One region of the Gracilibacillus caseinilyticus genome, then DNA from elsewhere that is predicted to be linked to it. Evidence: riboswitches for the same ligand, from Rfam matches in the RefSeq annotation. Region 1 holds a riboswitch; each other region holds the start of a gene.
What was found. Region 1 has a riboswitch for thiamine pyrophosphate ahead of MUN88_RS11965 (DUF561 domain-containing protein). Riboswitches for the same ligand answer to the same signal wherever they lie in the genome.
Positions count from the first base shown of each region.

Region 2: another riboswitch for thiamine pyrophosphate. It lies ahead of MUN88_RS13065 (ABC transporter substrate-binding protein); the one in region 1 lies ahead of MUN88_RS11965 (DUF561 domain-containing protein).
Region 3: another riboswitch for thiamine pyrophosphate. It lies ahead of thiC (phosphomethylpyrimidine synthase ThiC); the one in region 1 lies ahead of MUN88_RS11965 (DUF561 domain-containing protein).

Region 1 is NZ_CP095072.1:2,561,982-2,565,265, forward strand. It holds gene MUN88_RS11955 (amidohydrolase) at 1-668, opposite strand, end outside; gene MUN88_RS11960 (ferritin-like domain-containing protein) at 803-1,282, opposite strand; TPP riboswitch at 1,423-1,520, shown strand; gene MUN88_RS11965 (DUF561 domain-containing protein) at 1,615-2,235, shown strand; gene thiO (glycine oxidase ThiO) at 2,228-3,284, shown strand, end outside.
Region 2 is NZ_CP095072.1:2,771,436-2,774,719, reverse strand. It holds gene MUN88_RS13075 (ABC transporter permease) at 1-23, opposite strand, end outside; gene MUN88_RS13070 (thiamine-binding protein) at 124-417, opposite strand; gene MUN88_RS13065 (ABC transporter substrate-binding protein) at 429-1,406, opposite strand; TPP riboswitch at 1,487-1,597, opposite strand; gene wrbA (NAD(P)H:quinone oxidoreductase) at 2,108-2,704, opposite strand; gene MUN88_RS13055 (DUF4362 domain-containing protein) at 2,919-3,284, opposite strand, start outside.
Region 3 is NZ_CP095072.1:2,141,045-2,144,328, reverse strand. It holds gene MUN88_RS10180 (DUF3888 domain-containing protein) at 140-541, shown strand; partial or broken gene MUN88_RS10175 (phosphotransferase) at 753-992, opposite strand; TPP riboswitch at 1,343-1,457, shown strand; gene thiC (phosphomethylpyrimidine synthase ThiC) at 1,603-3,284, shown strand, end outside.

The sequences.
Region 1 (3,284 bases):
AGAATCTGTTGCAGGTTCGTGACGAGTTGAGAGCCAACGACAATCGGATCTTTCGTCTGGTGAGGAATTGCACCGTGCCCACCGACACCTTGAATTTCTACTTTGAATCGGTCAGCTGCGGCCATAAAATTGTCTGGTGAAGTTTGGACGATTCCATATGGTGTACTCGTCCATAAGTGGGTTCCGTAAACCACATCCACACCATCCAATACCCCAGCATCAATCATTGGTTTGGCACCACCTGGAGCAAGTTCTTCAGCATGCTGATGAATAAAAACGACTTTGCCTTTCAGCCGATGCTGATATTTCTTTAGTATTTTAGCCACAGCCAGTAACGTCGCAGTATGACCATCATGACCACAGGCATGCATGACACCGTCTTTTTTTGATCTATAACCCGTTTCTTTTTCATCCTGGATCGGAAGCGCATCGAAGTCTGCACGCAATGCGACCGTCAAGCCATCCTCTGCACCTTGTAACGTTGCAACAACTCCATTTCCTCCCATATTTTTTTGGAAAGGTATATCGAGTATGTTGTACTGTTCCTGGATAAAGGCAGCTGTTTTTTCTTCTTGAAATGAAAGTTCAGGATATTGATGCAAGTATCTTCTCATTTCTATCATCTCGTCATATAATTGATCCACTTCAGCAAATAAAATATCCCTCATTACGTTCACCCCGAATTGCTTTTCTTTTCATTATATCATAGATAGCTAGGCTTGACTTTTAAGCCGTATCCCGCCAACATAAAAAAACAGCCTTCGAAATCGAAAGCTGTTCATCTATATAATAAAAGGGGGGATTAATTAAAAAAGCTTGAATCTGCCAAAAGCCGTTGTGTTTCTTCCTTATGTCTTGTCTCATCAGCTATCATATCGTCCAGCTGTACTGCCAACTCAGTCAAGCCAAGTTCTTCTGCTTGTACTTTTCTTTTCTCATAACGTTCGATTGTTTCTTTCTCTGCTTTATAAGTAGCTTCCAGCATGTCTTCCACATTTGTAAGCTGTTCTACTTTTGCAGGTGTGGTAGTAGGTGTACCGCCTAGTGTTTTAATTTTGTTTGATAAATAGGATGCATGTCCGATTTCATCATTTATTTCATCTTCAAAGAATGGTTTAAGCAGTGAACGATATAAACCAGATACAACGGATGCATGATACGTATACATGATAGTAGCTGCATATTCATTCGCTAAATCAACATTTAAGCCATCAATTAATTCTTCTAGCTTATCTTGATCTTTTGACCTTAAGTCTTGTACTTTCGCTTGATTTTTTGCCATCAATAACAACATCCCTTCTGTATTATTATCCTTACTATATAATTACCCTATTCCAATCAAAAATAAACATCCAAATCCAATTAAGGCTTGGATATTTTTAACGCGTGTGTTATTATTATCCCGAAAGTTAATTTCATATCGATGAGCACTGGGGGAGCCAATTGGCTGAGACGAATTATTCGGACCCTTTGAACCTGATCTGGTTAACACTAGCGGAGGGAAGTGGTAGAAAAGCAGTTAATTAGTAATTAAAGCTTAAAATAGATACCACTTGTCCTTGCTGGATGAGTGGTTTTTTGCGTTATTTATTACTTGAGTAAGGAGTATTATGTATGACAACGCTTCATCTTATCACAAATGGAAAAATAATAGCAGATAAAGAGATAAAGAAGATTGGCGGACTTGCTGAGCATATCGATTTCTTACATGTACGAGAGAAACAAGCACCGGCAAAAGATCTTTGTTTTCTGATCGAGAAAATGATAGAAGCTGGCTTACCCGAAGAAAAAATAATCATAAATGATCGAGCTGACCTTGCCAAAATCTATCATTGCAAAGGAGTTCAGCTTGCCTATCATAGTGTTCCTGTGCGAGAGGTGGTACGAACTTTTCCTGATTTGCAGGTTGGTAAATCTGTTCATACGTTGCAAGAAGCGATCGAAGCAGAGGAAGAAGGGGCAGATTATATCGTGTTTGGTCATGTTTATCGAACACAGTCTAAACCAGGCCTGGCTCCCAAAGGTTTAGCCACATTAGAAACGATCGTAAACCAAGTATCGGTGCCGGTAATCGCAATTGGTGGCATAGATGTAACTAATCTAAACGCAACGCTCAATGCAGGAGCGAAAGGGGTCGCAGTTATGTCTACCATTTGGGATGCAGATGAACCATATCGAGTCTCCCAACAGTTGCGAACCATGCTTGATAATTGGAAGGAGGAACGCGTTGAATAAAATAGTGGATGAAATTGTCGTAGGTGGTGGCGTCATTGGTGCTTCGATTGCTTACGAATTGAGAAAGAGAGGACACAGCGTATTATTGATCGAAGCCAATTCGATTGGGTCAGGAGCATCCAGTGCAGCTGCTGGAATGTTAGGTGTTCAAATGGAATGGCAGGAGTCATCTCCGCTCTTTCAATTTGCAAAGGAGAGTCGTGCGCTTTATCCGTATCTGGCTGAGGAATTGTATGAGATAACTGGCATTCATATGCAGTATGTGAAGCAAGGAGCATTAAAACCCATAGAACAGGAAGATCAAATCAAGGAATTACAGAAATGTGCTGATTTACATCAGGAACATGGGATGCGAGCAGAGATACTTAGACCCGATCAATTCCCAGAAAAGCATGTGGCAAAAGATTTTGCTGCAGCACTGCATTGCCCGGATGAGGGTCAAGTGTCTGCGCCCCATGTTACAAAAGCTTTTGCAAAGGCAGCTGAACGTTCTGGCGTGCACATCCTCGAACACACACCTGTTATCGATGTTTTAAAGGAACACGGTAAGGCTGTTGGTGTCTTAACTAGACATGGAGAACGTTTTTATGCGAACGAGGTTGTGATAACGAGTGGTTTCCAAACGGCAGATATGGTTCTGACTCTCCCCAAGTTGACACCTGTCAAAGGAGAGTGTCTTTCCGTTAAGAGCGAAAAGGTTCTTTTTCATACAACATTATTTACAGAGGGGTGTTACCTTGTGCCGAAACAAGGTAACCGAGTAATTATTGGTGCAACGACTAAACCAGATGAAACTAGCAGGGAAGTCGAAGCTGGCAGTGTGTCGGGATTATTAGCAAAGGCTTCCAGAATTGTACCGGAAATAAAACGGGCATCATTGGAAAAAGTCTGGTCAGGCGTGCGTCCTCTAACAAGAGATGGTTATCCTTATATTGGTGAAGTCCCAGAAGTACCTCATCTATACATCGCTGCAGGGCATTATCGAAATGGGATATTGCTAGCGCCTCGCACGGCAACGTATATGGCAGATTTACTGGAAAATAAAGTGG
Region 2 (3,284 bases), 210 kb from region 1:
GGTAATGATAACTTTCTCCACATAAAACCTACCTCAATTTTTTCATGGCCACTTTCAAGTGTTCTATGGCCACTCTTTATACTTTTATGGTTACTTTCGCCCATTTTATGGCCACTTTCCATTCTAACGATATTTTTTCGTTAATTCTGTCATCGATGCCTGGCGATCTTGACGCGAATAAATTTTCACTTGCGATATTACACTGGGGCAATTTAACTGATGCATGCGCTGATTCATTTTTTCGATAACAGCGAACAACTCGGATAACTCCCCTTCCATCGTTGTTTCTAATGGTCCTACATGGTAGTTAACATCCGATTGATCAATAATAGAAATTGCTTCATCGACAAATGGAATCGACTCTTCTCCATTCGGTGTTTTTGGTATAATTTGTATACTCACTAATGCTTCTGCCATCATACTCCCTCCTATTCGGGTAAAAATTCATTGGTAAAGGCTGCTTCTGCGTCTAGTTCTCGATCCAACAGATCATTTTCATACATAAAGTCGGCATAATTCTGCCATACTTCTTGTGATTGCTCACCCCATCTATCTGCATCATCTTGATATTTCGGTGATAACCATTTTTGACTGGCATATACTAATTCCTCATCTAGATCAGGTACCTCTTCAATCAGAATATCTGCAGCTTCGTCTGGATTATCGGTTGCGAATTGATATCCTTTGCTTACAGCTACTACAAATTTCTTAATCGTTTCCGGATTTTCCTCTATCATATTTTCATTTGTTGTAATGACTGGTGTATAGTAATCTAGGTTCTCCGAATAATCGGTTAAATAAAGCATATTTAATTCTTTTCCACGCAATTCTGCTTCGATTCCTGTCCAGCCATAATAAATCCAGGCAAAATCAATATCCCTTTCTACCGCAGTAAAGAAATCAGTATTACCCATATTGACGATGTCTACATCCTCTACAGATGCACCTTCTTGTTTCATTAACGAGTCAATCACAGCAGATTCTACTGGTGCTCCCCAGCCACCGTAAGTTTTCCCGGCAAAGTCGGCTGGTGAGGTAATTCCTTTATCAACCGGAGAAGCAAAACCTGACGTATTATGCTGGATCACTGCTGCAATCGATACTAGTGGAATATCCTGGACTCTAGCTTCTGTGACAGACTCTTGGTAGCTGATACCAAATTCAGCTTTCCCAGAAGCAACGGTTTGATCTGCCCCCGCTTCACCTGGCATCACAATTTCTACATTCATTCCTTGCTCTTCAAAATACCCTTTTGATTGGGCCACATATAATCCAGTATGATTGGTATTTGGTGTCCAATCCAAAACGAGAGTTACGTCCTCCATTTTCTCTGAGGAGCTGTCTTCTTCTCCACACCCTACCAACACCAAACATACACTAAGTGCTGCGAATATTATTTTTTTCACGTAAAAAATCCCCCTTTTTTCTTTTTTGGGGGAACATATAAGAAACACCCAAGACTTAGCAGACTAGGGCGCATATAGATTCAATTATCTCATATGTTCCCTACGCTGGTACTAACCAGATCAGGTTCTAAGGGTCAAGTAACTCACGGAAACTTTCTCAACCGGCAACACCGGTCCCCCTACATCTCCTATTTAATTTTCCATTATCTACTTTGACATATTTCGATCATTTCTTCAAGTTTTATTTACTCAGCTTTGCTTCAGTGCATTAGAAAAGCGCAAGCGCCCGTTTAGAAACGTAGCGACTGGACGGCATTAACTGAGATAAAGGAATCACGGTGAGCAAGTGATGTTGATGACTTTCGCCCAAGGGCATAAGGTCGACTAGGCCTCTGGTTATCACCAATCGGCAAGTCTTCTTTATCGTAGGGCGATGTAGGAAGCCACCTAGTATCTGGGCGCTTGCGCTGGACATGGCTGTTCATGTTAGAAAGCGGTACGAAACCTTAAAATTTTATACTTTCTTACCTGTTTAGAAAAACTCGGCATTCGCCTTATCTTTAGCGAATGCCGAAGTTTTACTTATACGTTGTACATTCTAAATTTTCACTACGTCGATCTGCTTCGCTAAAATTTTATACTTTTAAACGTATAACAAAGACGAATCTCATTCTAGTTTGAGGTTCGCCTTATACTGTATATTATCCGTGAATCTTTGTTGCTACTTCTACAACGCGTTTAGCTTGATGTTTCACTGCATTCTCTACATCTTCTACGAAGTCACCATCCGGCGTGTGTGTTACACTGTTTCCATAAGGATTTCCACCTGATGTAAAGGCTGATTGATCTGTATATCCTGGTGGGACTATAATAGCTCCCCAGTGCATCATCGATGTATAAAAGTTCAACAACGTTGCTTCATGGCCGCCGTGTGGGTTAGATGCAGAAGACATCGCACTAACCACTTTATTGGCTGTCTTACCAGCAGCCCATAAACCACCTTGTGAATCAATAAATTGTTTCATTTGTGAAGGAACACCACCGAAACGAGTCGGCATACTGAAAATAATCGCGTCCGCCCATTCAATATCGTCAGAGCTAGCTTCAGGAACATGTTCAGTATCTTGCAAATGCTGCTCCCATTTTGGATTTGATGCAATCGCTGGTTTTGGTGCTGTTTCTTGTGCACGAACAACCTTCACTTCTGCGCCAGCTTCCTTGATTGCGTCTGCCGCCCAATTCGCCAGCTTATAATTAGTACCTGTTGAACTATAATAAATAACTGCTACTTTTACCACTTCTCTACTTCCCTTCTCGTTGTATTGATTCCATTTGGAGTTTTCCCAGATTCGTACGGAATTACACAATATCTCGATTCTGAGATAGTGTAATAGTAACACGGTTAAATCTTTTCTATCAAATAGTTAGCTCAGACCAGATACCTTCAAAACAATTGCTGATATTTTGATAGCATTCAAAAACCAATGTAAAATAACGATTAATATGGATCTTTTAGTCAACTGTTATTCCAGCTTCGATAAATGTGTTATAGCGAATCAGATTCCCATCCTTGTAAAAATCGAAACGAATGTTTGCTTGTTCTCCTTTTAACACCAATTCGCCCGCAGGAGCCATCTTCGTCATGATCATAACTGATTTTGGAGTTCCTGTTCTAATTTTCTCAATAACTTTATTAATTTTCTCCTTATCATCACTCTCTAGTATTTTTTGGTCACCTACGATTATCTCCAGACTTTGATATGTTTGCTTTGGTACCATTATCTCAACGTATGGCACCTCAAAAGAAAGTTTTTCTTGTTGATCACAACTGGTAAAGTCAAAGCGAATGTTATTTTCTTCTGTTAATGAATTCTCCAA
Region 3 (3,284 bases), 420 kb from region 1:
GATGATGTAAATTTGTGAAAAATTGAACTTAAAGTAACGGATGCTTATCTGCAACAAGGGATACAGTTTATTTCGTTAAAGTCACAGAATACTTGAATAAGACCAGTTTAGGTTCAAATACTAAACTGAGGTGAAAATTATGAAAAAGCTAACTATATTCCTTACTTTAATAATATCTTTAGTAAGCTATGACACCCCAGCATTTTCACAAACGGTAAATGAAGCTGATACGGAGTTATGTGAAACAATTAAATATGCACTAATCAATAGCCTAAGAGAGCCAATTGATAAAGCAATATCTGAAATTTATAAAGATGATGAAGGTGCACCAGAAAGTCTTATGTGGGCTTCATATGATACGGAGATATTAAAGATAAAGCAATTATATGGTGTTGGTGGAGCATATGAAATCACATTAAAAGTAAAACCTTATTATCGTGCTCATATTACTTATGGTGAAGATATAATTGTAGTAAGTGCAGATGGTAAGTTAATTGATTATGAACATCTAAAAACTTATTTAAGAATGGATTTTAACTAACAAATAGTCTACTCTTATTCCATTAACGGGTGACTTTAATTGAGCAAGAGCTATAATTTTAAACAGAAATTTTGCTGCGCAGTACAAAGATACTGTTCAACAAAAAAATTATATTCAACAATCAGGCGCTTTAATTGAGAAATTAGGCTTTTTGATATTGAAATTTCCTTAACGTTGTAAATCCGCATTTTCCTGACGCTACTTTGAAAAATAATTCTCCTAATGGTACTCCCTTCACATACTCCATTATAATTGCTTGTTTTCCTTGTATCCTGGTTACATCAAATAGCTTAGGTACAGGCAATCCACAGGAACGCGCATATTTTTGCTTATTTGCCTCTTTTAAGGATTCGGTATCTGGAAAATCATCATGAAATACTTTAATTATTTTGTTGTCTGTAAGATAAATATTTGCCGTATTTCCGCTTGCTATCGGTTGACCAATATTCATTGGTTCTCTCCCCTTACATAATCAGATGCATAGGATAACTGTAGTCAAATCCAGTAGTCGTACAGAATATACCAAATGACCTGCTTCATTAACTAAAGATGTTAATAGATGTATTTTAACATAATATTCCAATGTATAGTAAAGTTTAGCATCAATGATTCGCTTTTTTCCTAAACAGACAAAATGATCCCTTTTAGTTTCCATCATCTGTTTGCGTTACAGCAAGATATAAGCACAATTAATAAAGGGTAACCTTTACATTTACAAAAAATTCAATTTTTATTTCTTCTATTTTTTACTAATCCTTTCATTTTTATGGAAACTCGTGTATACTTGTTACAAACAGAATAAGAAATAACTAGGGGAGTCCAATAAGTTGGGCTGAGAAAGAAACACGTTGAAGTTTCTTGACTCTTTGGACCTGATCTGGATCATACCAGCGTGGGGAAGTTAGAACTCTCATCATTACTATGAATAATACTTCTACATATAAAGCCGGGTCCATCCTTTTTAGGGATCCGGCTTTTTTATGTCTTCTTAATTATCTTATTTTAAATTGGTATGTTCCTGTTCTTGTCCTTTATTATTTTGAAAGGGAGAGATTTAACCAATGTCAACAACCTCAGTAAGTGAAAAAAACATTTCCATCATGTCTAGCTTTTCAGGAAGTAAAAAAGTATATGTAGAAGGTTCTAGACCAGACATTAAGGTACCGATGCGTGAAATTGAGCTAAGTCCTACTACAGGAACCTTCGGTGATGAAGAGAATCCACCCGTCCGCGTCTATGATACGAGCGGACCGTATACAGATTCTCATTACTCGGTGGATATAACCAAGGGCCTTCCTGCACTTAGAAGTAAATGGATCCAGGAAAGAAAAGATGTCGAAGAATATGAAGGGAGAGAAATAAAGCCTGAAGATAATGGCTATCAAGATGAAAATGATCCTCGTGCCAACCATAACGTCTTTCCTGGTTTAAAAAGAAAACTGTTACGTGCCAAAAAAGGGTGCAATGTAACACAACTTCATTATGCAAAAAGAGGAATAATTACGCCTGAAATGGAATTTATCGCGATAAGGGAAAATATGGAACCTGAATTTATTCGTGATGAAGTAGCACGAGGACGAGCGATTATCCCATCTAATATCAACCACCCAGAGTCAGAACCGATGATCATCGGGCGACATTTCCATGTTAAAATCAATGCAAATATTGGGAATTCTGCAGTTTCATCTTCCATCGAACAAGAGGTGGAAAAAATGACTTGGGCAACACGCTGGGGCGCTGATAATATTATGGACCTTTCTACAGGGAAAAATATTCATACAACTCGTGAATGGATTATTCGAAATGCTGCTGTCCCTGTGGGTACAGTTCCTATTTATCAAGCACTTGAAAAAGTAAATGGCGTTGCAGAGGATCTAACATGGGAAATCTACCGCGATACGTTAATCGAACAAGCGGAACAAGGTGTAGATTATTTCACTATTCATGCCGGCGTTCTTTTAAGATATGTACCGTTAACAGCAAAACGTTTAACAGGAATTGTATCCAGAGGTGGATCGATAATGGCACAATGGTGTCTCTATCATCATCAGGAAAGTTTTTTATATACTCATTTTGAAGATATCTGTGAAATTATGAAAACCTATGATGTATCCATTTCTTTAGGAGACGGCTTACGACCTGGATCCATTGCAGATGCAAATGATGAAGCTCAATTTGCAGAATTAGAAACGCTTGGAGAGCTAACAAAGATTGCTTGGGAACATGATGTGCAGGTTATGGTTGAAGGACCCGGACACGTTCCAATGCACCTTATTAAAGAAAATATGGATAAACAGCTAGAAGTGTGTGAAGAAGCACCTTTCTATACACTCGGGCCACTGACTACTGATATAGCTCCTGGATATGATCACATTACATCGGCTATTGGTGCTGCCATGATTGGTTGGTATGGTACTGCTATGCTTTGCTATGTTACGCCTAAAGAACACTTAGGTTTACCAAATCGAGATGATGTACGTGAAGGGGTTATCACATATAAGATCGCTGCACATGCTGCCGATTTAGCAAAGGGACATCCCGGATCTCACAAAAGAGACGATGCCTTATCAAAAGCTCGATTTGAATTCCGTTGGAGAGATCAGTTTCATTTATCATTAGATCCGGAACGTGCATTAGCATTTCACGATGAAACACTACCTGCAGAAGGGGCAAAAACAGCACATTTCTGCTCCATGTGTGGACCGAAATTCTGCAGTATGAGGATCTCTCAGGATATTCGTCA